Regions from separate parts of the Streptomyces sp. NPDC050546 genome, predicted to be linked through region 2. Evidence: riboswitches for the same ligand, from Rfam matches in the RefSeq annotation. Region 2 holds a riboswitch; the other holds the start of a gene.
What was found. A riboswitch is a leader RNA that binds a small molecule or an ion and turns the genes downstream of it on or off. The one in region 2 is predicted to bind glycine.

Region 1 (11,085 bases), on a different contig from region 2:
TGTGGCTCTTGAAGGAGTACCCGAAGCAGGGTGCGCCGCAGTGCGTCGCGTCCGGACCGAACTTGTAGTCGGCGCCGATCACGAGGCCCTTGATGAAGTCCCAGTACTGGACGTAGACCGGCTGGTCCAGCCCGAGGTTCTGCTTGATCGCGGCGACGGACTCGGGGTTCGCGTCCTTGCCGACGTACTGGGTGGCCAACTGGTCGGCCGTCTGGCCCCCGAGGCGGGGCACCAGGAAGAAGATGGCGAAAGTGACTGCGCTGACCACCAGCAGCAACAGCACCGCGCCCATGACGCGTCGGAGGATGTACGCAGCCACAGCTGTACGGCCCCGGGTGGCCGCGGCGGGGTCGTCCGCCGCGGCCACCCGGTGCCTTCACCTGCCTTTCGAAAGGATCCGGCCTGCTGGTTACTTCGCGGAGCTCATCAGCAGGTAGTCGTACATGCCGAGGTAGGCCTGCGTCACCGTGACGTTGGCCGCGGACGTCGGCCTGAGCAGCAGGTTCTTGCGGTAGATGACCGGCACGACCGAGGCGTTGTCGAGCACCATCTTGTCGATGTCACCCCAGGCCTTGGTGCGGGCCGCGTCGTCGGTGTTGGCGATCGCGTCCGTCAGGGCCTTGTTGATCTTCGGGTCGTCCAGCTCCATCAGGTTGTTGCCGCCCGAGGGCTTGATGGCCGCACCGTTGATGATCTGGTCGAGGAAGCCGTAGCCGGTCGGCCAGTCGGCGCCCCACGCCATCGAGAGCATGCCGAGCTTGTTGTCGTGGACGTAGCTCGGGACACCGGCGAAGTTGGAGAAGTACTTGCCGGAGGGGAACTGCTTGATCTCGATGTTGATGCCGATCTTCTTCAGCGACGCCTGGACGGCCGTGGCCTGCGCCACCTCGGCGGGCCGGTCGGAACGGGCCGTCAGGATCGTGTTGAAGCCGTTCGGCTTGCCGCACGCCTTCAGCGCCGCCTTGGCCTTGGCCACGTCACCCTTGTGACCTTCGGTCGCGTAGGTGTCGAACTTGGTGTAGCCGTTGACCGACGGCGGCAGCAGCGTGGTCGCCACGTCGCCCTTCGGCGAACCGCCCATGGCGTCGAGCACCGACTGCTTGTCGAGGCCCCACTGGACGGCCTTGCGGCAGTCGGCGTTGTCGAACGGCTTCACGTTCACGTTCAGCGCGATGTACTGCGTCGCACCGGCGTACGAGCTGTCCGTCTGGTTGGCGTACTTGCCGCGCAGCACCTTCGGCTGGGTCTGCGGCTGCACACCCGTGCCGGCCGCGTCAGCCGTGATCTTGTCGGAGAGCAGGTTGTTGTCGACCGTGACCGGGTTGACCTTGAACTTGATCGTGATCTTGTCCGGCAGGGCCTTGCGGTTCGGGTCCGTCTTCGCGTCCCACTGCGGGTTGCGCACGAGGGTGGCGCTGCGGCCCTCCTCGTAGGACTGGAACTGGTACGGGCCCGTGGACTGGATGGCCTGCACGTACTTCGCGCCGGTGTCCTTGGACTGCGGCACCGGGGCCGTCTGCGAGAACGTCGCCAGGTAGTCGAAGTCGGCGAACGGCTGCTTCAGCTTGAAGACGATCGTCTGGTCGTCCGGCGTCTCGATGGACTTGATGCCCTCGGCGGACTTGTCCTTGTACGGGCCCTTGTACTTGTCGCCGCCCTCCAGGTACGCCTTGAAGTACGTCGGGCCGTTGGACAGGGCCTCGGGCGCGAAGTTGGAGCGCTCGATGGCGTACTTGACGTCCTTGGACGTCACCGGGGTGCCGTCCTGGAACTTCACACCCGAACGCAGCTTGTACGTCCAGGTCTTGGCGTCCGGGCTGGACTTGCCGAGGCCCTCGGCGAGGTCAGGCACGACCTCCAGGCCGTCCTTGCCCGCCGCCGGTTTGAACGTGGTGAGCGTTCTGCCGTAGAGGCGGGAGAAGTTCTGTACCCAGCCGTAGTACGTGTTGCCCGGGTCGAGGGAGTCCGGCACGTCCGAGTGCTCGTACGAGACCGTCCCGCCCTTCTTGCTCGACGCGTTGACGATCGAGTTCAGCGCGGCGTCCTTCTTGCCGCTGCCTCCCCCGTCGTTGTCGTCACCTCCGCCGCCGCACGCGGCAGCACCCAGCGACAGTGCCAGGACCGACGCAACGCCGGCGGTCACCCTTCTCGTCTTCACCTGAGGAAGCCCCCTCATTCGATGGATCACTTGCTGCGAGGGTCGAGGGCGTCACGCAGCCCGTCACCCAGCAGGTTGAAGGCCAGGACGGTGATGAAGATCGCCAGTCCGGGCACGAACATGTACTGCGGATCAGCCGTGTAGAGATCCACAGCGTTGCTGAGCATGCCGCCCCAGGAGGCCTGCGGCGGAGCGATGCCGACACCGAGGAAGCTCAGCGCGGCCTCGAAGAGGATGTTCGTCGGGATGATCAGCGTCGAGTAGACGAGGATCGGCGCGACGAGGTTGGGGAGCAGTTCCCGGAACAGGACGTATGGGCCCCGTGCCCCGAGGCTGGTGGCGGCCTCGATGAACTCCCGCTTGCGCAGGGTCATCGTCTGGGCGCGCACGATGCGGCCGATGTACGGCCAGCTGAAGAAGCCGATCACGAAGATCAGCACACAGATGCGCAGGGACAGGCCGTCGAGACCGAAGAAGCCGTCCTGCACCGAGGCCGAGATCGAGATGGCGAACAGCAGCAGCGGGAACGCCAGGAAGGTGTCCATCAGCCTGCTGATGACGCTGTCGATCCAGCCGCCGTAGTACCCGGCGACGACACCGAGCACGGTGCCGATGCACACGGACAGCAGCGTGGCGCCGCCCGCGACCAGGAGGGAGACCCAGGAGCCGTCGATGATGCGGGCGAGCATGTCCCGGCCGTACTGGGGGTCCACGCCGAGCGGGTGGTCCCAACTCATGCCTCCCCAGCCGCCCTTGGGTGCGAGCAGCGCGGGGTCGATGAGGTCCTGGTTGAACTTGTTGGGATCGAGGTTGAAGATCCACTGGATCGGCTTGGAGAGCACCGCCATCGTGACGAGCAGGATGACGACGACGCCTCCCGCCATCGCCACCTTGTCCCGCTTGAAGCGCATCCAGGCGATCTGGGTGAGCGAGCGCCCTTCGATCTGGCTCTTCTTGACCCCGGCGAGCACGGCCTCGGGCTGTGCTCCGGCTTCCGCCCCGGTGGTCTCGATGGGTGCGGTCACGGTGCGATTGACCCCTCTCGGGCCGGCGATCGCCGTCCCCTGGCTGCCGCTGTAGCGGTTTTGTTTGTCTCGTACACGAGACCGACCCGGCCCGTGTCTTGCGGGGAGTCTTCAACGCTTTGGCGATCTGTTGCCAGACTTGGCGATGAAAGGATGCGTAAACGTGATGCTGTCTGCAGGGTTCCGTTATCCGGACAACGGGTAACAGCGGCCGGACACGCCGCGTCAGGGGGATATTAGGACATCTCTGCCCATTTAACCCTTATCTACGCGCGGAGAGTTGAACGGTTGTCGCGTTCGGGGGCGGTGCGGGAACGGCCTTCGGGGGACCTGCGGAACGGGTCAGTACCTGCCCTGGGCCGGGGGGTATCCGTAGCCCGAGACGGGGGCCTGGACAGGAGCGGTGGCGTGGGCCTCACGGTCGTAGAAGGGGCGTGCGCCGGCGCGCAGCCACATGGCGACCGGGTCGTGCTCGTCGGACATCGCGACGGTCGAGACGGGGAGCCCGTCCGGTACGGCGCCGAGGGACTGCTGCATCATCGCGCGCACCGAGTCCACGGCCGGCGGCGAGGTGTCGTAGACGTCGAGTCCGATGGCGAGATACGGCGCGCCGAGCGCGGGTTGCACCCAGGCGCGGCGCAGCGAGCGGACGGCCGGGGTGCGGTGGGCGTTCTGCGCGAGCAGGGCGTAGAACTGCGGGATCTCGATGGCCGGTTCGGACAGCCGCAGGGGTCCGGCGGGCTGGCGGTCCAGGCCCGTGGCGATCCGGCGCAGGTCGAGCCAGGGGATGCCGACGCCGCCGCCGGGGGCGTGCGGGTTGAGCCAGAGGCCGTAGTGGTCGGGATAGAGGGCGCGGGCCACGTCGACTCCGTCGACGACCTCGTAGCTGCGGTTCCAGCCGCTCGCCGAGAGCTCCTGGGCGGAGGTCACACAGGGGGCGTAGCCGCAGCCCTGGACCTCCATGTTTCCGTACTGGGCGTCGGGGGATCCGGCCTGACCGTGCCACAGGAGCATCCAGATCTGGCCGCTGTGCGGGGTCGCGAGCGCGCGCAGGAGAGCCTCATAGGCGTCATAACGCCCGGGCGTGACCTGGCGCAGCATGTGCTCGACCTGTCCGGCCGCGGCCGTGCCGCTCGCGCTCACCTTTACCGCCCCTTCGTACAACGCCTCGACCGTGACCTAGCTTAAGCCCGCGCAGGTGCCCGGGGCTTGGTGCCGGTTCGCGAGTGCGGGTCGTGTGTGGCTTGTCGCGCCCACGCGGCGGAGCCGCATGGTGTCACAGCCCCGCGCCCCTGAGGTATCTGACCTACTGCTGGTAAAAGGGTCGGACCCTGTTCTTCATCCACTCGCCCACCGGGTCCTCCGCCACGTCCAGCAGGACCAGGTTGACGGGCCAGGGGGCCGGGGCGGCGGTGACGGCGCGGGTGAGGGCGTCCAGGGGCAGGGCCCGCAGGTCGCCTTCCCACTGGGAGAGTTCGACGCCGACGAACATCACCGGATCGGCGGTCTCGATCGCGGCGAGGCAGCGGCGGGCGGTGGCGACGACGCCGATCGCCTCGAACTCGGCGGAGGCCGCGGCGAGGAAGTCCACCGGGTCGTCCTGCCAGTCGGGCTCGAAGAGACGGACCCGGCCGCCGCTCGCGGGACCGTCCAGCGGGGTCCGGCCGGCCCGGCACAGCTCGGCGACGGCGGGCGGCGGAAGCGGGATGCCGACCACGCCACCGGGGTTGATGGCCATCCCCGCGTGCGGGGGCAGACCACGGGCGAACTCCACGGCCGGCGCGATGGTGTACGACATGTGCGAGCCGACGACCTGGCGGAACTGCTCCTCGGAGCTGAACACCGGCACGAACGCCTGGCCGTCGATCTCGATGCCGGGGAGGTCGAGGGGGCCGCTCTGCGGGCCGCCGCCGCTGGGCAGCGGGATCCACACGAAGCTCCGGCCGAGCACCTCGACGATCCGCCCGCCGGCCGAGGGGCCGGCGCCGAGGGATGCCGAGAGCACCTCCTCCAGCTCGTTGCCGGGCCATCCGCCGTGCGGGTGGGTCTGCGTCTGCGCCGGGAAGTCCGCGGAGAAGTCCGCCGGGAAGTCCATCTGCCTACCGCCTGCCTGAAACCACTGCTGTGGCTCAAAGGCTAGCGGCTCGGGAACGGGGGACGACCACCCCGTGAACCACGCCGCGGGGCCGCGGGCGGCCGACCCGCGTTCTCCGGGCTCACCGACCGCGGCTGCCCACCCGTGAACACGCTTCACCGACTCCGGCGCCCGACCCCATGAACACGGATCACCGACCACGGCCGCCAAGCCCCACGAATACGGCTCATCAACCCGGCCGCCGGCCCCTGAACACGGATCACCGGCCACGGCCGCCGGCCCGATAACCAGAGCCGTCGGCCGCGGACCGCCGGCCCGGCCGTGCCGGACCATGGGCCGGGGGCGTCAGCCCGCGAAGCCGATGTGGTGCAGGGTGTTCGCCGCGTCGCGGTCGGCGAGGATCGCCGAGCCGCAGCCCGTGGGGAGTTCGCCGCGCTCCACCTCTCGCAGGAGGCGGGTGGTGGCCGCGCGGTGGCGCAGGAACGCGTACCGCGAGACGCCGCGGCCGCGGTCGCGCTGGCCTGCCAGGGCCTGCTCGGGGGTGACGTCGAGCATCAGCAGATGGAGCGTGCCGCCCCGGCGGCGGGCCTCGCGGGCCAGCCAGCGGCGGACCCAGGCCTGTGTTCCGCAGTCGTGCACGACGACGCCCTCGCCGGTGCGCAGGGCGCGGCGCAGCCCCGCGTAGTGGGCGAGGCGGACGAGCGGGCGGTAGACCGCGTACGGCAGGGCGCGCGGCATGCGGCCGGCCCAGTGGTCGCGGGTGTCCTGGGAGTCGATGCGCCGGCCCGGCACGGTGCGCCGCATCAGCGTGGACTTGCCGCTCCCGGGCAGGCCCGTGACCACGACGAGGTCGCGGGGGCCGAACAGCAGCGCGTGCGGGCCGAGGCCGGCGCGCTCGCGCAGATCGCGGACGACCGGCACCGGCTGCGGGCCGCAGGCCGCGCGCACCGGAGCGGTCGGCTGCTCGGGCAGCGCGATGCCCGATGTCGTGGCGTACGCGGTGGTCCTGTTCACCGTGATCGTCCTCCCCTGGGGCCAGGTACGGAGTCCCATGCCCGCCGAGTGTAAAGAGAAGGTAATGCCCGATGTCTCTGGATTTAGTCCTCTTCCTGCAACATCCCTGCTACAGGGTGGTCCCCCTGCCACCCCGCGACAATGCGTGCAATGATGTGCGCGCCAACTGCATACCGGCCGTTTGAATCCGCGCGGGAGAGTCCCCAGCACCGTCCGACGCTGGGGCGCCGAAGGAGCAAGTCCCTCCCTTGAATCTCTCAGGCCCCGTTACCGCGCGGGCGAGGCACATCTGAAAAGCGGGCCGCACCCTTCTCCGGAGTCCGGGGAGTGGCGTGGCTCCACCCAAGGTGCAAGCCGTGTCCCGTGTGGTCATGGCGAACCTCTCAGGTTCCGATGACAGATGGGGAGGAACGACCTCGCCGTCATGCCTGGGAGACAACGACCGATGAGCAGTACAGGAGAACTCCGCCACACCGCGCTCGATGCCCTGCATCGTTCGCTCGGCGCGACGATGACCGACTTCGCCGGCTGGGACATGCCCCTGCGCTACGGCTCCGAGCGCGACGAGCACAACGCCGTGCGCACGAAGGCCGGGCTGTTCGACCTCTCCCACATGGGCGAGATCACCGTCACCGGCCCGGGGGCCGCCGACCTCCTCGACTTCGCCCTGGTGGGCAACATCGGCGGGGTCAAGCCCGGCCGTGCCCGCTACACCATGATCTGCCAGGCCGACGGCGGCATCCTCGACGACCTGATCGTCTACCGGCTGGGCGAGACCGAGTACATGGTGGTCGCCAACGCCTCCAACGCCCAGGTGGTCCTGGACGCACTGGTGGAACGTTCCGCCGGCTTCGACGCCGAGGTGCGCGACGACCGGGACGCCTACGCGCTGCTCGCCGTCCAGGGCCCGGAGTCCCCGGGGATCCTGAAGTCCCTGACCGACGCCGACCTCGACGGCCTGAAGTACTACGCCGGTCTGCCCGGCACGGTCGCGGGTGTCCCGGCCCTCATCGCCCGCACCGGGTACACCGGCGAGGACGGCTTCGAGCTGTTCGTGAAGCCGGAACACGCCGTCGAGCTGTGGCAGGCCCTGACCAAGGCGGGCGAGGGCGCCGGCCTGGTCCCGTGCGGGCTGTCCTGCCGCGACACGCTGCGCCTGGAGGCGGGCATGCCGCTGTACGGGCACGAGCTGAGCACCTCCCTGACGCCCTTCGACGCCGGGCTCGGCCGGGTGGTGAAGTTCGAGAAGGAGGGCGACTTCGTGGGCCGCGAGGCCCTGACCGAGGCCGCCGCACGCGCCGAGCAGAACCCGCCGCGCGTCCTGGTCGGCCTCGTCGCCGAGGGCCGTAGGGTCCCGCGCGCCGGGTACCCGGTCGTCACCGGCGGCGAGGTGATCGGCGAGGTCACCTCCGGCGCCCCCTCCCCCACGCTCGGCAAGCCGATCGCGATGGCGTACGTCGACCCCGCGCACGCGGCGCCCGGCACGTCCGGTGTGGCCGTGGACATCCGGGGCAGTCACGAGCCGTACGAGGTCGTGGCGCTGCCGTTCTACAAGCGCCAGAAGTAGCGACCGGCCAAGCGCCGGAAGCGGACACCGGCCGCGGGCCGCCACAGCGGTCCCGGGCGTCTCTCCCCCCCGCTCACCAGCGGTTTCCTTCATCAACATTCATCAGCATTTATCAGCACTCCCGCGCGTACAGGAGAATCCAGGCCATGAGCAACCCCAAAGAGCTGCGGTACAGCAAGGAGCACGAGTGGCTGTCGGGCGCCGAGGACGGCGTCTCGACGATCGGTATCACGGAGCACGCGGCGAACGCGCTCGGCGACGTCGTCTTCGTCCAGCTCCCGGAGGTCGGTGACGCCGTGTCCGCGGGCGAGACCTGCGGCGAGCTGGAGTCGACCAAGTCCGTGTCCGACCTCTACTCCCCGGTCTCCGGCGAGGTCACCGAGGTCAACGAGGACGTCGTGAACGACCCGTCGCTGGTGAACTCGGCCCCCTTCGAGGGCGGCTGGCTGTTCAAGGTGCGCGTCACGGACGAGCCGGGCGACCTGCTCTCCGCCGACGAGTACACCGCGTTCTCCGCCGGCTGAGAGGTCGTAGCCGTATGTCCGTCCTGAACACGTCCCTGCACGAGTTCGACCCGGCCGTGGCCGCCGCGGTCGACGCCGAGCTGCACCGGCAGCAGTCCACGCTCGAGATGATCGCCTCGGAGAACTTCGCCCCGGTCGCGGTCATGGAGGCACAGGGCTCGGTCCTGACCAACAAGTACGCCGAGGGCTACCCGGGCCGCCGTTACTACGGCGGCTGCGAGCACGTCGACGTGGTCGAGCAGATCGCGATCGACCGCGTCAAGGAGCTGTTCGGCGCCGAGCACGCCAACGTCCAGCCGCACTCCGGTGCCCAGGCCAACGCCGCCGCGATGTTCGCTCTGCTCAAGCCGGGCGACACCATCATGGGTCTGAACCTCGCGCACGGCGGGCACCTCACCCACGGCATGAAGATCAACTTCTCCGGCAAGCTCTACGACGTCGTCGCCTACCACGTCGGCGACGACGGCCGGGTCGACATGGCCGAGGTCGAGCGGCTGGCGAAGGAGTCCCGGCCGAAGCTGATCGTCGCGGGCTGGTCCGCCTACCCGCGGCAGCTGGACTTCGCCGAGTTCCGCCGGATCGCGGACGAGGTCGGCGCGTACCTGATGGTCGACATGGCGCACTTCGCCGGGCTGGTGGCGGCGGGGCTGCACCCGAACCCCGTACCGCACGCGCACGTGGTCACCACCACCACCCACAAGACGCTGGGCGGCCCGCGCGGCGGTGTGATCCTCTCCACGGCCGAACTGGCCAAGAAGATCAACTCCGCTGTCTTCCCCGGTCAGCAGGGCGGTCCGCTGGAGCACGTGATCGCGGCCAAGGCGGTCTCGTTCAAGGTCGCCGCCTCCGAGGACTTCAAGGAGCGCCAGCGCCGTACGCTGGAGGGTGCCCGCATCCTGGCCGAGCGTCTGGTGAAGGACGACGTCCGGGCCGTGGGCGTGGACGTCCTGTCCGGCGGCACGGACGTGCACCTGGTCCTGGTCGACCTGCGCCACTCGGAGCTGGACGGACAGCAGGCCGAGGACCGCCTCCACGAGGTGGGCATCACGGTCAACCGCAATGCCATCCCGAACGACCCGCGCCCGCCGATGGTGACGTCCGGCCTGCGGATCGGCACGCCGGCCCTGGCGACCCGGGGCTTTACGGCCGAGGACTTCGCGGAGGTCGCGGACGTCATCGCCGAGACGCTCAAGCCGTCCTACGACGCGGACGCGCTCAAGGCCCGGGTGCAGGCCCTGGCCGACAGGCACCCGCTGTACGCGGGCCTGAACAAGTAGCGCCCGCAGAGCGACACCTGCACAAGCAACACCTGCAAAAGCACCACCTCACAAGCAGCACCTCATAAGTAGCGAAGAAACCTTTCAGGGCGCCGTGCCCGCCACAAGCGGTCGCGGCGCCCGGCCCCACCGCACCACCCCCGTAGTCAGGAGTTCCCGTGGCCATCTCGGTCTTCGACCTGTTCTCGATCGGCATCGGCCCGTCCAGCTCCCACACGGTCGGCCCGATGCGCGCGGCCGGCCTGTTCGCCCGGCGGCTGCGCAACGAGGAGCTGCTGGAGTCGGTCGCCTCGGTCCGTGCCGAGCTGTACGGCTCGCTCGGCGCCACCGGCCACGGCCACGGCACGCCCAAGGCGGTCCTGCTCGGCCTGGAGGGCGACTCCCCGCGCACGGTCGACGTGGAGAAGGCCGACGACCGGGTGGAGGCGATCAAGACCGACGGCCGGCTGAATCTGCTGGGCGAGCACGAGATCGCGTTCTCCTTCGACGACGACATGGTCCTGCACCGCCGCAAGGCCCTCCCGTACCACGCGAACGGCATGACCCTGTGGGCGTACGACGCCTCGGGCGCGGAACTGCTGACGAAGACCTACTACTCGGTCGGCGGCGGCTTCGTCGTCGACGAGGAAGCCGTCGGAGCGGACCGCATCAAACTCGACGACACGGCCCTGAAGTACCCCTTCCGCACGGGCGACGAGCTGTTGCGCCTGGCGGAGGAGACGGGCCTGTCCATCTCGGCGCTGATGCTGGAGAACGAGCGCGCCTGGCGCACCGAGGAGGAGATCCGGGCCGGCCTGCTGGAGATCTGGCGGGTGATGGAGTCCTGCGTGGCGCGCGGCATGTCCCGCGAGGGCATCCTGCCGGGCGGCCTCAAGGTGCGCCGCCGCGCCGCGAACACCGCGCGCAAGCTCCGCTCCGAGGGCGACCCGCTGGCCCTGGCCATGGAGTGGATCACCCTCTACGCGATGGCCGTCAACGAGGAGAACGCGGCCGGCGGCCGGGTCGTCACCGCCCCGACCAACGGCGCGGCCGGCATCATCCCGGCGGTCCTGCACTACTACGTCAACTTCGTGCCCGGCGCCGACGAGGAGGGCGTGGTCCGCTTCCTGCTCGCCGCGGGCGCGATCGGCATGCTGTTCAAGGAGAACGCCTCCATCTCCGGTGCCGAGGTCGGCTGCCAGGGCGAGGTCGGCTCCGCCTGCTCGATGGCCGCGGGCGCCCTGGCCGAGGTCCTCGGCGGCTCCCCCGAACAGGTCGAGAACGCCGCCGAGATCGGCATGGAACACAACCTCGGCCTCACCTGCGACCCGGTCGGCGGGCTGGTCCAGATCCCGTGCATCGAACGCAACGGCATGGCCGCGGTCAAGGCCGTCACCGCCGCCCGCATGGCCATGCGCGGCGACGGCTCCCACAAGGTGTCCCTGG
Region 2 (11,085 bases):
GCCGACGGTACGCGCGGACAGCGCGGCCTCCAGCCGCTCATCGAGCTCCTCCATGGTCAGCCGGCCGTCCCCGGCGGCGACGCGCAGCACCTCCACGATCCGGTCCCGGTCCGCATGCGAGGCCCTCACCTCGGGCGATCCACCGGCACGCGAGAACTCTCCCGCCATCACTTCCCCCGATCCCCGGGCACGGCACCCGGCCCACCCCATCACCGACTAACGCTATATCGCGTTATAACCAACGGCCAACCCCGCATCCGCCGTTCCGCTCCCGCGCCCCTATCGTGACCGGCATGCAGTCCTACACGATCGGCCAGGCAGCACGACTGCTCGGCGTGAGCCCGGACACCGCCCGGCGCTGGGCGGACGCGGGCCGCATCACCACCCATCGCGACGAGGCCGGGCGACGGCTCGTCGACGGACGGGACCTGGCCGCCTTCTCGGTCGAACTCGCCAGGTCAGGCACCGCCGAGGAGGACGCCCCGTACACCTCGGCCCGCAACGCCTTCCCCGGCATCGTCACGGCGATCAAACTCGGCGACGTCGCCGCCCAGGTGGAGATCCAGGCCGGTCCTCACCGGCTCGTCTCCCTGCTCACCCGCGAGGCCGTGGAGGAGCTGGGCCTGGAGGTGGGCATGGAGGCGACGGCCCGCGTGAAGTCGACGAACGTTCACATCGACCGCGTCTAGGACCGTACGTGCGAACGCACATACACACCCGTGGGGCCACCCACCCTCGCTCATGCGAAGCGACAGGAGGCTTCTGCCTCGCAGATGCGTCAGTATGATCGACGTATCGGAAGGGCCCGGTGGGCTCTTCCTCCGGCACACAGAGGGAGTGGCCCCGAGATGACCCGTTCCGCGCATCGGACCCGCCGGATGCTCCAGGTCGCCGGTGTGTCCGCCGCGGCGCTGCTGGCCCTGAGCGCCTGCTCCTCCCCCGGCTCGGGTTCGGACAAGGGCTCCTCGGCGTCCTCGTCACCGAAGCTCTCCGGCGAGGTCACCGTCTTCGCCGCCGCTTCCCTCAAGGAGAGCTTCACGACGCTGGGCAAGGAGTTCGAGAAGGACCACCCGGGCACCGAGGTCACCTTCAACTTCGGCGGCAGCGACACCCTCGCGGCGAGCATCACGAGCGGCGCCCCGGCCGATGTCTTCGCCGCCGCCAGCACCAAGACCATGGCGATCGTGACGGACGGGAAGGACGCGGCGGGCACGCCGGCCACCTTCGTCCGCAACCAGCTGGAGATCGCCACGCTGCCGGGCAATCCCGACCGGATCTCCTCCCTGAAGGACCTCACCAGGTCCGGCCTGAAGGTCGTCCTGTGCGACAAGACGGTTCCGTGCGGCGCCGCCGCCCAGACGGCGCTGGACGCAAGCGGCCTGAAGCTCACTCCCGTCTCGTACGAACAGGATGTCAAGAGCGCCCTGACCAAGGTCGAACTGAAGGAGGCCGACGCCGCCGTCGTCTACAAGACCGACGTGCGCGCGGCGGGCGACAAGGTGGAGGGCGTGGAGTTCCCCGAGTCGGCCAAGGCCGTCAACGACTACCCGATCACCCTGCTCAAGAACGCCCCCAACCCCGGCACCGCGAAGGCCTTCATGGCACTGGTGAGGTCCGCCGAGGGCCAGAAGGTGCTCTCCGGGGCCGGGTTCCTCAAGCCATGACGCGTACCGACACCGTGGAGAGCCGGCCCCGCCGCGACCGCCCCGGCCGACGGAGCCGCACGGTGCCGGTGCCCCTGCTGGTGCCCGCCCTGGCCGGCCTGGCCTTCCTGCTGCTGCCGCTGATCGCCCTGCTCGTCCGGGCGCCCTGGCGCAGCCTGCCCGAGCAGCTCACGAGCGCCGAGGTGTGGGAGGCGCTCCGGCTCTCCCTCTTCTGCGCCACGGCGGCGACGGGTCTGAGCTTGATCGTCGGTGTACCCCTGGCCTGGCTGCTGGCCCGCACGCGGTTTCCCGGCCGCGGTTTCGTCCGGGCCCTGGTGACGCTGCCCCTGGTGCTGCCGCCGGTCGTGGGCGGTGTGGCCCTGCTGCTGGCCTTCGGGCGCAACGGGGTGATCGGGCAGTGGCTCGACTCCTGGTTCGGGATCACCCTGCCCTTCACCACGACGGGTGTGGTCCTCGCCGAGACCTTCGTGGCGATGCCGTTCCTCGTGATCAGCGTGGAGGGCACACTGCGGGCCGCCGACCCGCGCTACGAGGAGGCCGCCACCACCCTGGGCGCCTCCCGCTTCACCGCGTTCCGCCGCGTCACCCTGCCGCTGATCGCGCCGGGCATCGCGGCCGGTGCCGTGCTGGCCTGGGCCCGGGCGCTCGGCGAGTTCGGCGCGACGATCACCTTCGCGGGCAACTTCCCGGGCCGCACCCAGACCATGCCGCTCGCTGTCTACCTCGCCCTCCAGAACGACCCGGCCGCCGCGATCGCCCTCAGCCTGGTGCTGCTGGCTGTGTCCATCACGGTCCTCGCGGCCCTGCGCGACCGCTGGATGACGGCCTCCTGACACCCTGGACGTACACCTCATGACCGAGACGACCGACCGAGACGACAAGGAACCCGGCACACCCGGCACTCCCGGCACACCCGGCACACCCGGCACACCCGGCACTCCCGGTGCATCCGGCACTCCCGGCGCACCCGGCGCGCCTGACATACCCGGCACTCCCGGCGCATCCGGCCTCCCGGCCGAAGGTCTCGACGCCCATCTCGTCGTCGACCGCGGCGGCTTCCGCCTCGATGTCGCGCTCTCCGCCGCCCCCGGCGACGTGGTCGCCCTGCTCGGCCCCAACGGCGCCGGCAAGACCACCGCCCTGCGCGCGCTCGCGGGCCTCGCGCCGCTCACGTCGGGCCATCTGGAGCTGGACGGCAGGCGGCTGGACGGTACGCCGCCCGAGTCCCGCCCGGTCGGCGTCGTCTTCCAGGACTATCTGCTCTTCCCGCATCTGACCGCCCTGGACAATGTCGCCTTCGGCCCGCGCTGCCGGGGCACCGGCAAGGCCGAGGCCCGTGCCCAGGCCGCCGAGTGGCTGGACCGGATGGGCCTGGCCGACCACGCCGGCGCCAAGCCCCGCCGTCTCTCCGGCGGCCAGGCCCAGCGCGTGGCCCTGGCCCGGGCCCTGGCCACCCGGCCACGCCTGCTGCTCCTGGACGAGCCTCTCGCCGCCCTCGACGCCCGCACCCGACTGGAGGTACGTGCCCAGCTCCGGCGCCACCTCGCCGAGTTCGAGGCCGTCGCCGTCCTCGTCACCCACGACCCGCTGGACGCCATGGTGCTGGCCGACCGCCTGGTCGTCGTCGAGCACGGCCAGGTCGTCCAGGAGGGCACGCCCTCCGACATCGCCCGCCACCCCCGCACGGACTACATCGCCCGGCTCGTCGGCCTCAACCTGTACCGGGGACAGGCCGATGGCCACACGGTCCGGCTGGACGCGGGCCCGGCCATCACGACCACTGAGGACCTCTCCGGCCCGGCCTTCGTGGCGTTCCCGCCCAGCGCGGTGACGCTGTACCGGGACCGCCCCACCGGCTCCAGCGCCCGCAATCTGTGGCACGGCGAGGTCGCCGGCCTGGAGACGCACGGCGACCAGATCCGCGCCGACCTCACCGGCGAACTCCCGCTGACAGCCGACCTCACCACGGTCGCCGCCGCCGAACTCGATCTGCACCCCGGTGCTCCGGTCTGGGCTGCGGTCAAGGCGACGCAGACGCATGCATACCCGGCATAAGGAACGTACCGGGCTACCGTGCACCCATGAGTCTGAGCATCCGCAACCAGCTCCCCGGCACCGTCACCGCCGTCACGCCGGGCGAGGCCATGGCCACGGTCAGGGTCCGCCTCACCGGCGGCCAGGACCTCACCGCCGCGATCACCCGCGAAGCCGCCGACGACCTCGGCCTCACGCCGGGCACGGCCGTGCGCGCCCTGGTGAAGTCGACGGAGGTCGCGCTGGCCACCGCGCCCGTCGGGGGCCTGTCCATCCGCAACCGTCTCCCCGGTACGGTCACGGGCGTCGCGACAGGCGACGCGATGGCCTCCGTCCGGATCACCGTCGAGGGCGGCGAGCTGACGGCGGCGATCACCAAGGACGCCGCGGACGATCTCCGTCTGTCGGCCGGGACCCCCGTCGTCGCCCTGGTCAAGTCGACCGAGGTGTCACTCGCCGTCGCATGACGGACAGCCGTCGCATGACGGACAGCCGCCGCGCGACGGGGGCCGGGCACGACGGAGGGGCCCCGCGCGGCGGAGCCCCTCCCTCTGACCTGGCGGTCGATCAGTCCTCGTACGCGTCCAGCGGCGGGCAGGAGCACACCAGGTTCCGGTCACCGAAGGCCTGGTCGATGCGGCGCACCGGCGGCCAGTACTTGTCGGAGGCCGTGACCCCGGCCGGGAAGACCGCGTCCTCACGGCTGTAGGCGTGCTCCCACTCCCCGGCGAGCGCGCCGGCGGTGTGCGGGGCGCCCCGCAGCGGGTTGTCGTCGGCGGGCCAGGCGCCGGAGCCGACCTTCTCGATCTCCGCACGGATGGCGATCATCGCCTCGCAGAAGCGGTCCAGCTCGGCCAGGTCCTCGGACTCGGTCGGCTCGATCATCAGCGTCCCGGCCACCGGGAACGACATCGTCGGCGCGTGGAAGCCGTAGTCGATCAGCCGCTTGGCGACGTCGTCGACGCTCACTCCGGTGGCCTTGGTCAGCGGCCGCAGGTCGATGATGCACTCGTGCGCGACGAGCCCGCCGGGGCCGGTGTAGAGCACCGGGTAGTGCGGCTCGAGGCGCTTGGCGATGTAGTTGGCGCTGAGCACGGCCACCTGTGTGGCCCGCTTCAGCCCCTCGCCGCCCATCAGCCGGACGTACGCCCACGAGATCGGCAGGATGCCGGCCGAGCCCCACGGCGCCGCGGAGATGGGGCCGACCCCGGTCTCCGGGCCCGCCTCGGGCTGCAGCGGATGGTTCGGCAGATACGGCGCGAGGTGCTCACGCACCGCCACCGGACCGACGCCGGGCCCGCCACCGCCGTGCGGGATGCAGAAGGTCTTGTGCAGGTTCAGGTGCGAGACGTCCCCGCCGAAGTGTCCCGGCTTGGCGAGCCCCACGAGCGCGTTGAGGTTGGCCCCGTCGACGTAGACCTGCCCGCCCGCCTCGTGCACCTGGCCGCAGATCTCGGAGACGTGCTCCTCGAACACGCCGTGCGTGGACGGGTAGGTGATCATCAGCACGGCCAGCTCGTCACGGTGCTGCTCGATCTTCGCCCGCAGGTCCTCGACGTCGATCTCGCCGTCCTCGGCGGTCTTGACGACGACGACCTTCATGCCCGCCATCACCGCGCTCGCGGCGTTGGTCCCGTGCGCGGACGACGGGATCAGGCACACGGTGCGCTGCTCGTCCCCGTTGGCCCGGTGGTACCCGCGTACGGCGAGCAGACCGGCCAGCTCGCCCTGCGATCCGGCGTTCGGCTGGAGGGACACCTTGTCGTACCCGGTGACCTCGGCGAGACGTTCCTCCAGCTCGTGGATGAGCGTGAGGTAGCCCTCGGCCTGCGCCGCCGGCGCGAAGGGGTGCAGCTGCCCGAACTCGGGCCAGGTGACCGGCTCCATCTCCGTGGTCGCGTTGAGCTTCATGGTGCAGGAGCCCAGCGGGATCATGCCGCGGTCGAGCGCGTAGTCGCGGTCGGCCAGCCGGCGCAGGTAGCGCAGCATGGCGGTCTCGGAGCGGTACTGGTGGAAGACCGGGTGGGTCATGTACTCGTCGGACCGCAGCAGGGCACCCGGAAGCCCGTCCTCCGTGGCGGCGTCCAGCGCCTCGACGACACCCTCGATCCCGAACGCGGCCCAAACGGCACGCAACTGGGCCCGCGTCGTGGTCTCGTCGCAGGAGATCGAGACGTGGTCGGCGTCGACGAGACGCAGGTTGACCCCGTTCCGCTCCGCGGCGGCCACGACCTCGGCGGCCCGGCCCTCGACGCGCACGGTCACGGTGTCGAAGTAGGCCCCGTGCACAACCTCGGCACCGCCGTTCGCGAGCCCGGCGGCGAGAACCGTGGCGTACCGGTGGGTGCGCCGCGCGATGCTCTTCAGGCCCTCCGGCCCGTGGTAGACGGCGTACATGCCGGCCATCACGGCGAGCAGCACCTGAGCGGTACAGATGTTGCTGGTGGCCTTCTCACGACGGATGTGCTGCTCACGCGTCTGCAGCGCCAGCCGGTAGGCCTTGTTCCCGTCGGCGTCCACGGACACACCGACGAGCCGCCCGGGCAGGCTGCGCGCCATCTTCTCCCCGACGGCCATGTAACCGGCGTGCGGGCCGCCGAAGCCCATCGGCACACCGAACCGCTGCGTCGTGCCGACCGCGATGTCCGCGCCGAGCTCCCCGGGCGACTTCAGCAGGGTGAGCGCCAGCAGGTCGGCGGCGACGGTGACGAGCGCCCCGAGTCCGTGCGCCTGGTCGATGACCGGCTTGATGTCCCGTACGGCTCCGGAGGCACCCGGGTACTGGATCAGCACGCCGTTGATCTCGCGCTCGGCGATCCCGGCGGGGATGCCGTCACTGAGATCGGCCACGACGACCTCGACACCGGTCGGCTCGGCCCGGGTCTCGATCACGGCGATGGTCTGCGGCAGGGCGTCCGCGTCGACCAGGAACAGGCCCTTCTTGTTCTTGCCCAGCCGCCGCGACAGCGCCATGGCCTCGGCCGCGGCGGTGCCCTCGTCGAGCAGGGAGGCGCCGGAGGTCGGCAGTCCGGTCAGGTCGGCGACCATGGTCTGGAAGTTGAGCAACGCCTCCAGCCGGCCCTGCGAGATCTCCGGCTGGTACGGCGTGTAGGCCGTGTACCAGGACGGGTTCTCCATGACGTTGCGCATGACGACCGGCGGCGTGAACGTGCCGTAGTAGCCGAGCCCGATCATGGAGCCGAGGACCTGGTTGCGGTCGGCGAGGGAGCGCAACTCGGCGATCACCTCGGCCTCGCTGCGGGCGCCCGGCAGGTCCAGTGCCTCGGCGCTCTTGATCACGGCCGGGACGGCGGCGGCCGTCAGCTCGTCCAGCGAGCCGTAGCCGACGTGCGCGAGCATCTTGGCGCACGCCTCGTGGTCGGGGCCGATGTGGCGCTGCTCGAAGGGGACTGCCTCTTCGAGTTCGGAGAGCGGAATGCGGTGGGCGGTCATATGCGGAGGCCTCCTGGTCTGACACGACCTTCGAGGGGCACCACGGCACGGGTACCCGGACGGCCTCCCCCTCTGTCATGTCAACCTGAGAGCTTCACCGGATCGCCCGAAGGCCTCCGGCTTTCACCGTCGGTGAGAGCGGAAGCCGTGACATCCGCCCTGCTTTCCAGAGTGACCTCGTCCGTGCGGTACGTGAGCCTGAGAGATTCCGGGGAGGATTTGCTCCTTCGGCGCCTCCGATGGTGTCTGGAGGACTCTCCCGCACGGGGTCAGCAGCCGTTGTCAGCCTACCAGCGCGGTCAACGCACGAACCTTCGAGTGGCCGCCTCCTCGATTGTGCCGTTTTGTAGTGGTTACGGATGAGTTGCGACCATGTGGAGGGCCCGTGCGAACCGATATCGATCCGCGCAACCTGATCGGCCGCAAGGCGTTCGACCGCAACGGAACGAGGATCGGCACGATCGACGAGGTGTACCTCGACGACGCCACCGGCGTGCCGGAGTGGGCGGCCATACGGACCGGCCTGTTCAGCCGGGACGCCTTCGTCCCCCTCGAGCCCAGCGAGCTGATCGACGGCGCTCTCCACGTGCCCTTCGACCGCGCCCTCATCAAGGACGCCCCCGACTTCGGCGTGGGACGCCACCTCTCCCCGGAGCAGGAACTCCAGCTCTACCACCACTACGGCCTCGACGTCGCCGCCCCTCCCCCGCTCCAGGACCACCAGTTCGGCAAGCTGGCGGGCACGGACGAGACGACCTGAAGCCCCCGGCGAGCCTTCTAAGGAGCGGCGGAACGCAGCCCCACACCCCTGGAGTCACCATCCGGCCCATCGCCCCCCTCAGACTCTCGTAACACCAACGGCAACGGATCCGCCGACTCCAGCTCCGGATCGTCGACCCGGAAGGTCCGCACCCGCCCTGGCTCCGAGTCGGGCGTCTCGAACCGTACGGTGACCCGTCCCAGGCCGCTGCCCTGCACCCACCCGTGCCCGAACCCGGCGTGCCGCACATCGTGCCCGGCGGGCCACCGCCGCTCGGCCGGCGCGGGCCGCTCCTCGACGACCGGCGCCGCGGAGTGCTCCTCGACGGGGCCCTCCGCGACCGCCCGCTCCCCGGCCGCCTGCGCGAACAGGTCCTCCTGCGTGTAGTCGGCGAGCCCGCTCACACCCACGCCGAGCAGCCGCACGCCGCCCGTCGTGTCGACCGAGTCCAGCAGTCTGGCCGCCGCCTCACGGATCACCCCGGGATCGTCCGTCGGCCCGCGCAGCGTCTCGGACCGGGTGCGTGTCGAGAAGTCGTACCGCCGCACCTTCAGCACGATGGTCCGCCCTGACAGCCCGGCCCCCCGCAGCCGCTGTACGCAGCGGTCGGCGAGCCGCTGCACCTCCAGCCCGACCCGCAGCCGGTCGTGGATGTCCACGTCATAGGTGTCCTCGACCGACACCGACTTCGCTTCCCGCTCCGCCACCACGGGCCGGTCGTCCCGCGCCAGGGCCATGGCGTAGAGCCCGTGCCCGTGCGCCTTCCCCAGCAGCCGCACCAGCTCGTCCTCACCGGCCTCGGCGATCTCCTCGACCGTGGTGATCCCGGCCCGCCGGAGATGGTCGCCCGTGGCCGGCCCGACTCCCGGCAGGGTCCGCACCGACATCGGCCCCAGCATCGCCCGCTCCGTCCCCGGCTCGATCACCACCAGCCCGTCGGGCTTGGCCTGCTCCGAGGCGATCTTCGCGAGCATCTTGGACGCGGCAAGCCCCACCGACCCCGTGAGTCCCGTGACGGCCCGGATGTCCGCACGCAGCTTCACCCCGGCCAGCCGCGCCGACCGCTCGTCCCAGGCCGCTCCTCCGGCCTCCAGGTCCACGAACGCCTCGTCCAGGCTCAGCGGCTCGACCAACGGCGACAGCGCACCCAGCAACTCCATCACCCGCTCGCTGATCGCGCGGTAGAACCCGAAGCGCGGCACGAGATATGCGGCGTTGGGCGCCAGCCGCCGGGCCTGCGCCATGGGCAGCGCCGAGTGCACCCCGAAGACCCGGGCCTCGTACGACGCGGTCGCGACCACACCCCGCGGCCCGAGCCCGCCCACGATCACGGCCTTCCCGCGCAGGCTCGGCTTGGACGCCTGCTCCACCGAAGCGAAGAAGGCGTCCATGTCGAGATGCAGGATCGTGGGCGCGGTTCTCACAACTCCGATGCTGCCCTACGCCACTGACAACGCCGTGGCGAACCCTCCCGACCGTCCTGGGAGATACCGCTTGCGGGCCGACGCGGAAACGTCCCGCCTACCACGGCCGCACGCACACCACACCGTCCAGCGGGTCAGACGGCCCGGTTCCGCCGCCGCGCCAGCTCGTCCGCCGGATTGGGTCCGACCAGGGTCTCGCCGGTGTCGATCCGCTCCCCGTGCAGCTGGGACAACGCGCTCTCGACGTCCCGCCACACCACGCCCACGGCGATCCCAAAGACGCCCTGGCCCCCTTGGAGCAGGGCATGGACCTCGTCCGGCGAGGTGCACTCGTAGACCGTCGCGCCATCACTCATCAGTGTCATCCGCTCCAGGTCGCGGAAACCGCGTTCCCTGAGGTGCTGGACCGCCGTGCGGATGTTCTGCAGCGACACCCCGGTGTCGAGGAACCGCTTGACGATCTTCAGGACGACGACGTCCCGGAAGCTGTACAACCGCTGTGTCCCGGACCCGTAGGCGGGGCGCACACTCGGCTCGACGAGACCGGTGCGGGCCCAGTAGTCCAGCTGCCGGTAGGTGATACCGGCGGCCGCGCAGGCCGTGGGGCCGCGATAGCCGATCTGCTCGGACGCCATGGACGTCGTCCCTCCGCTGCTCGGCACCGCCGACGGTCGCCGCGGAGCGTGCTCGGCCGCACCGTCGGGCTGGGGATACCCCTCGCCCGAAAGGAGCCGAGAGCCGGGGGGAGCGTACGGACCACTCACCCTGAGACTGCGCTCGGGGCCGCCCCCAGCCGTACCGTCGCCGCTGCTGCTCACGCCGACCTCCGTCCTTGACCTGCCTTCTCGACGGTAGGCAGTCACCCGGGGTGCGTCAACGATCGCCACACTCGCCACGCCGAGTGATAATCACCCTAAGAGTGGTTTCCCGTGCCCCACCGCGGGGAAAGGCTAGCCGAATGCCTTCGGCACAGGCCGTGTGACGCTCTCACGCGCCACCGGCACATGCGGGCAATTCACCCGTCACACATACGGCGGCGGCCCTGCCGCGGACTCATCGTCCGCCGGGCCGCCCCACACGTCTCACGACCGCTGCCGCTCCCTGCCGGGCCGGGCACTCACCGGCCTCCGGAGCTCACTGGCTGCTGCTGCCGAAGTCCTCCGGGGAGATCTGGTCGAGGAACTCGCGGAACTTCTCCACCTCGTCCTCCTGCTCGTCCGGGATCGCGATACCGGCGTCGTCCAGCACCGTGTCACTCCCGTAGATCGGCGTCCCGGTGCGCAACGCCAGCGCTATGGCGTCGGACGGGCGGGCGCTCACCTCGACGCCACTGGCGAAGACCAGCTCCGCGTAGAAGACGCCCTCACGCAGGTCCGTGATACGCACTTCCGTGAGCTCCTGACCGACGGCTTCCAGCACGTCCTTGAACAGGTCGTGGGTCAGCGGCCGCGCCGGAGCCATGCCCTGCTGGGCGAAGGCGATCGCCGTCGCCTCGCCCGGCCCGATCCAGATGGGGAGGTAGCGGTCGCCTCCCACTTCACGCAGCAGCACGATCGGTTGGTTGGAGGGCATCTCGACCCGGACACCTACGACATCGAGCTCGTTCACACAGCAACCCTAGGCCGTGCTCGGGACGTTTGGGTAGTCGGGCAGAGATCGGGCGCCTGATCCGGCCCCCACGCGTCCGGCCGCCTCATGGCAGCCGCACCCCGAGCGCCGTCTGCACCAACGCGGCGTGCAGCTTCACCGT

Region 1: it holds a riboswitch for glycine, as region 2 does, so the genes downstream of both, gcvT (glycine cleavage system aminomethyltransferase GcvT) here and gcvP (aminomethyl-transferring glycine dehydrogenase) in region 2, are expected to answer to the same signal.

Annotation. Positions count from the first base shown of each region.
Region 1 is NZ_JBITGX010000011.1:298,196-309,280, forward strand. It holds gene ACIBK5_RS27600 (ABC transporter permease) at 1-319, opposite strand, end outside; gene ACIBK5_RS27605 (ABC transporter substrate-binding protein) at 410-2,176, opposite strand; gene ACIBK5_RS27610 (ABC transporter permease) at 2,185-3,183, opposite strand; gene ACIBK5_RS27615 (enhanced serine sensitivity protein SseB C-terminal domain-containing protein) at 3,526-4,326, opposite strand; gene ACIBK5_RS27620 (enhanced serine sensitivity protein SseB) at 4,490-5,278, opposite strand; gene ACIBK5_RS27625 (AAA family ATPase) at 5,624-6,292, opposite strand; glycine riboswitch at 6,475-6,575, shown strand; glycine riboswitch at 6,577-6,702, shown strand; gene gcvT (glycine cleavage system aminomethyltransferase GcvT) at 6,738-7,859, shown strand; gene gcvH (glycine cleavage system protein GcvH) at 8,006-8,383, shown strand; gene glyA (serine hydroxymethyltransferase) at 8,398-9,660, shown strand; gene ACIBK5_RS27645 (L-serine ammonia-lyase) at 9,819-11,085, shown strand, end outside.
Region 2 is NZ_JBITGX010000031.1:7,451-18,535, reverse strand. It holds gene ACIBK5_RS42915 (DUF1707 domain-containing protein) at 1-129, opposite strand, end outside; gene ACIBK5_RS42910 (molybdopterin-binding protein) at 294-689, shown strand; gene modA (molybdate ABC transporter substrate-binding protein) at 849-1,664, shown strand; gene modB (molybdate ABC transporter permease subunit) at 1,661-2,497, shown strand; gene ACIBK5_RS42895 (ABC transporter ATP-binding protein) at 2,517-3,719, shown strand; gene ACIBK5_RS42890 (molybdopterin-binding protein) at 3,746-4,165, shown strand; gene gcvP (aminomethyl-transferring glycine dehydrogenase) at 4,266-7,151, opposite strand; glycine riboswitch at 7,328-7,423, opposite strand; gene ACIBK5_RS42880 (PRC-barrel domain-containing protein) at 7,537-7,911, shown strand; partial or broken gene ACIBK5_RS42875 (DNA polymerase IV) at 7,830-9,335, opposite strand; gene ACIBK5_RS42870 (MerR family transcriptional regulator) at 9,470-10,153, opposite strand; gene ACIBK5_RS42865 (bifunctional nuclease family protein) at 10,470-10,943, opposite strand; gene ACIBK5_RS42860 (MerR family transcriptional regulator) at 11,029-11,085, opposite strand, start outside.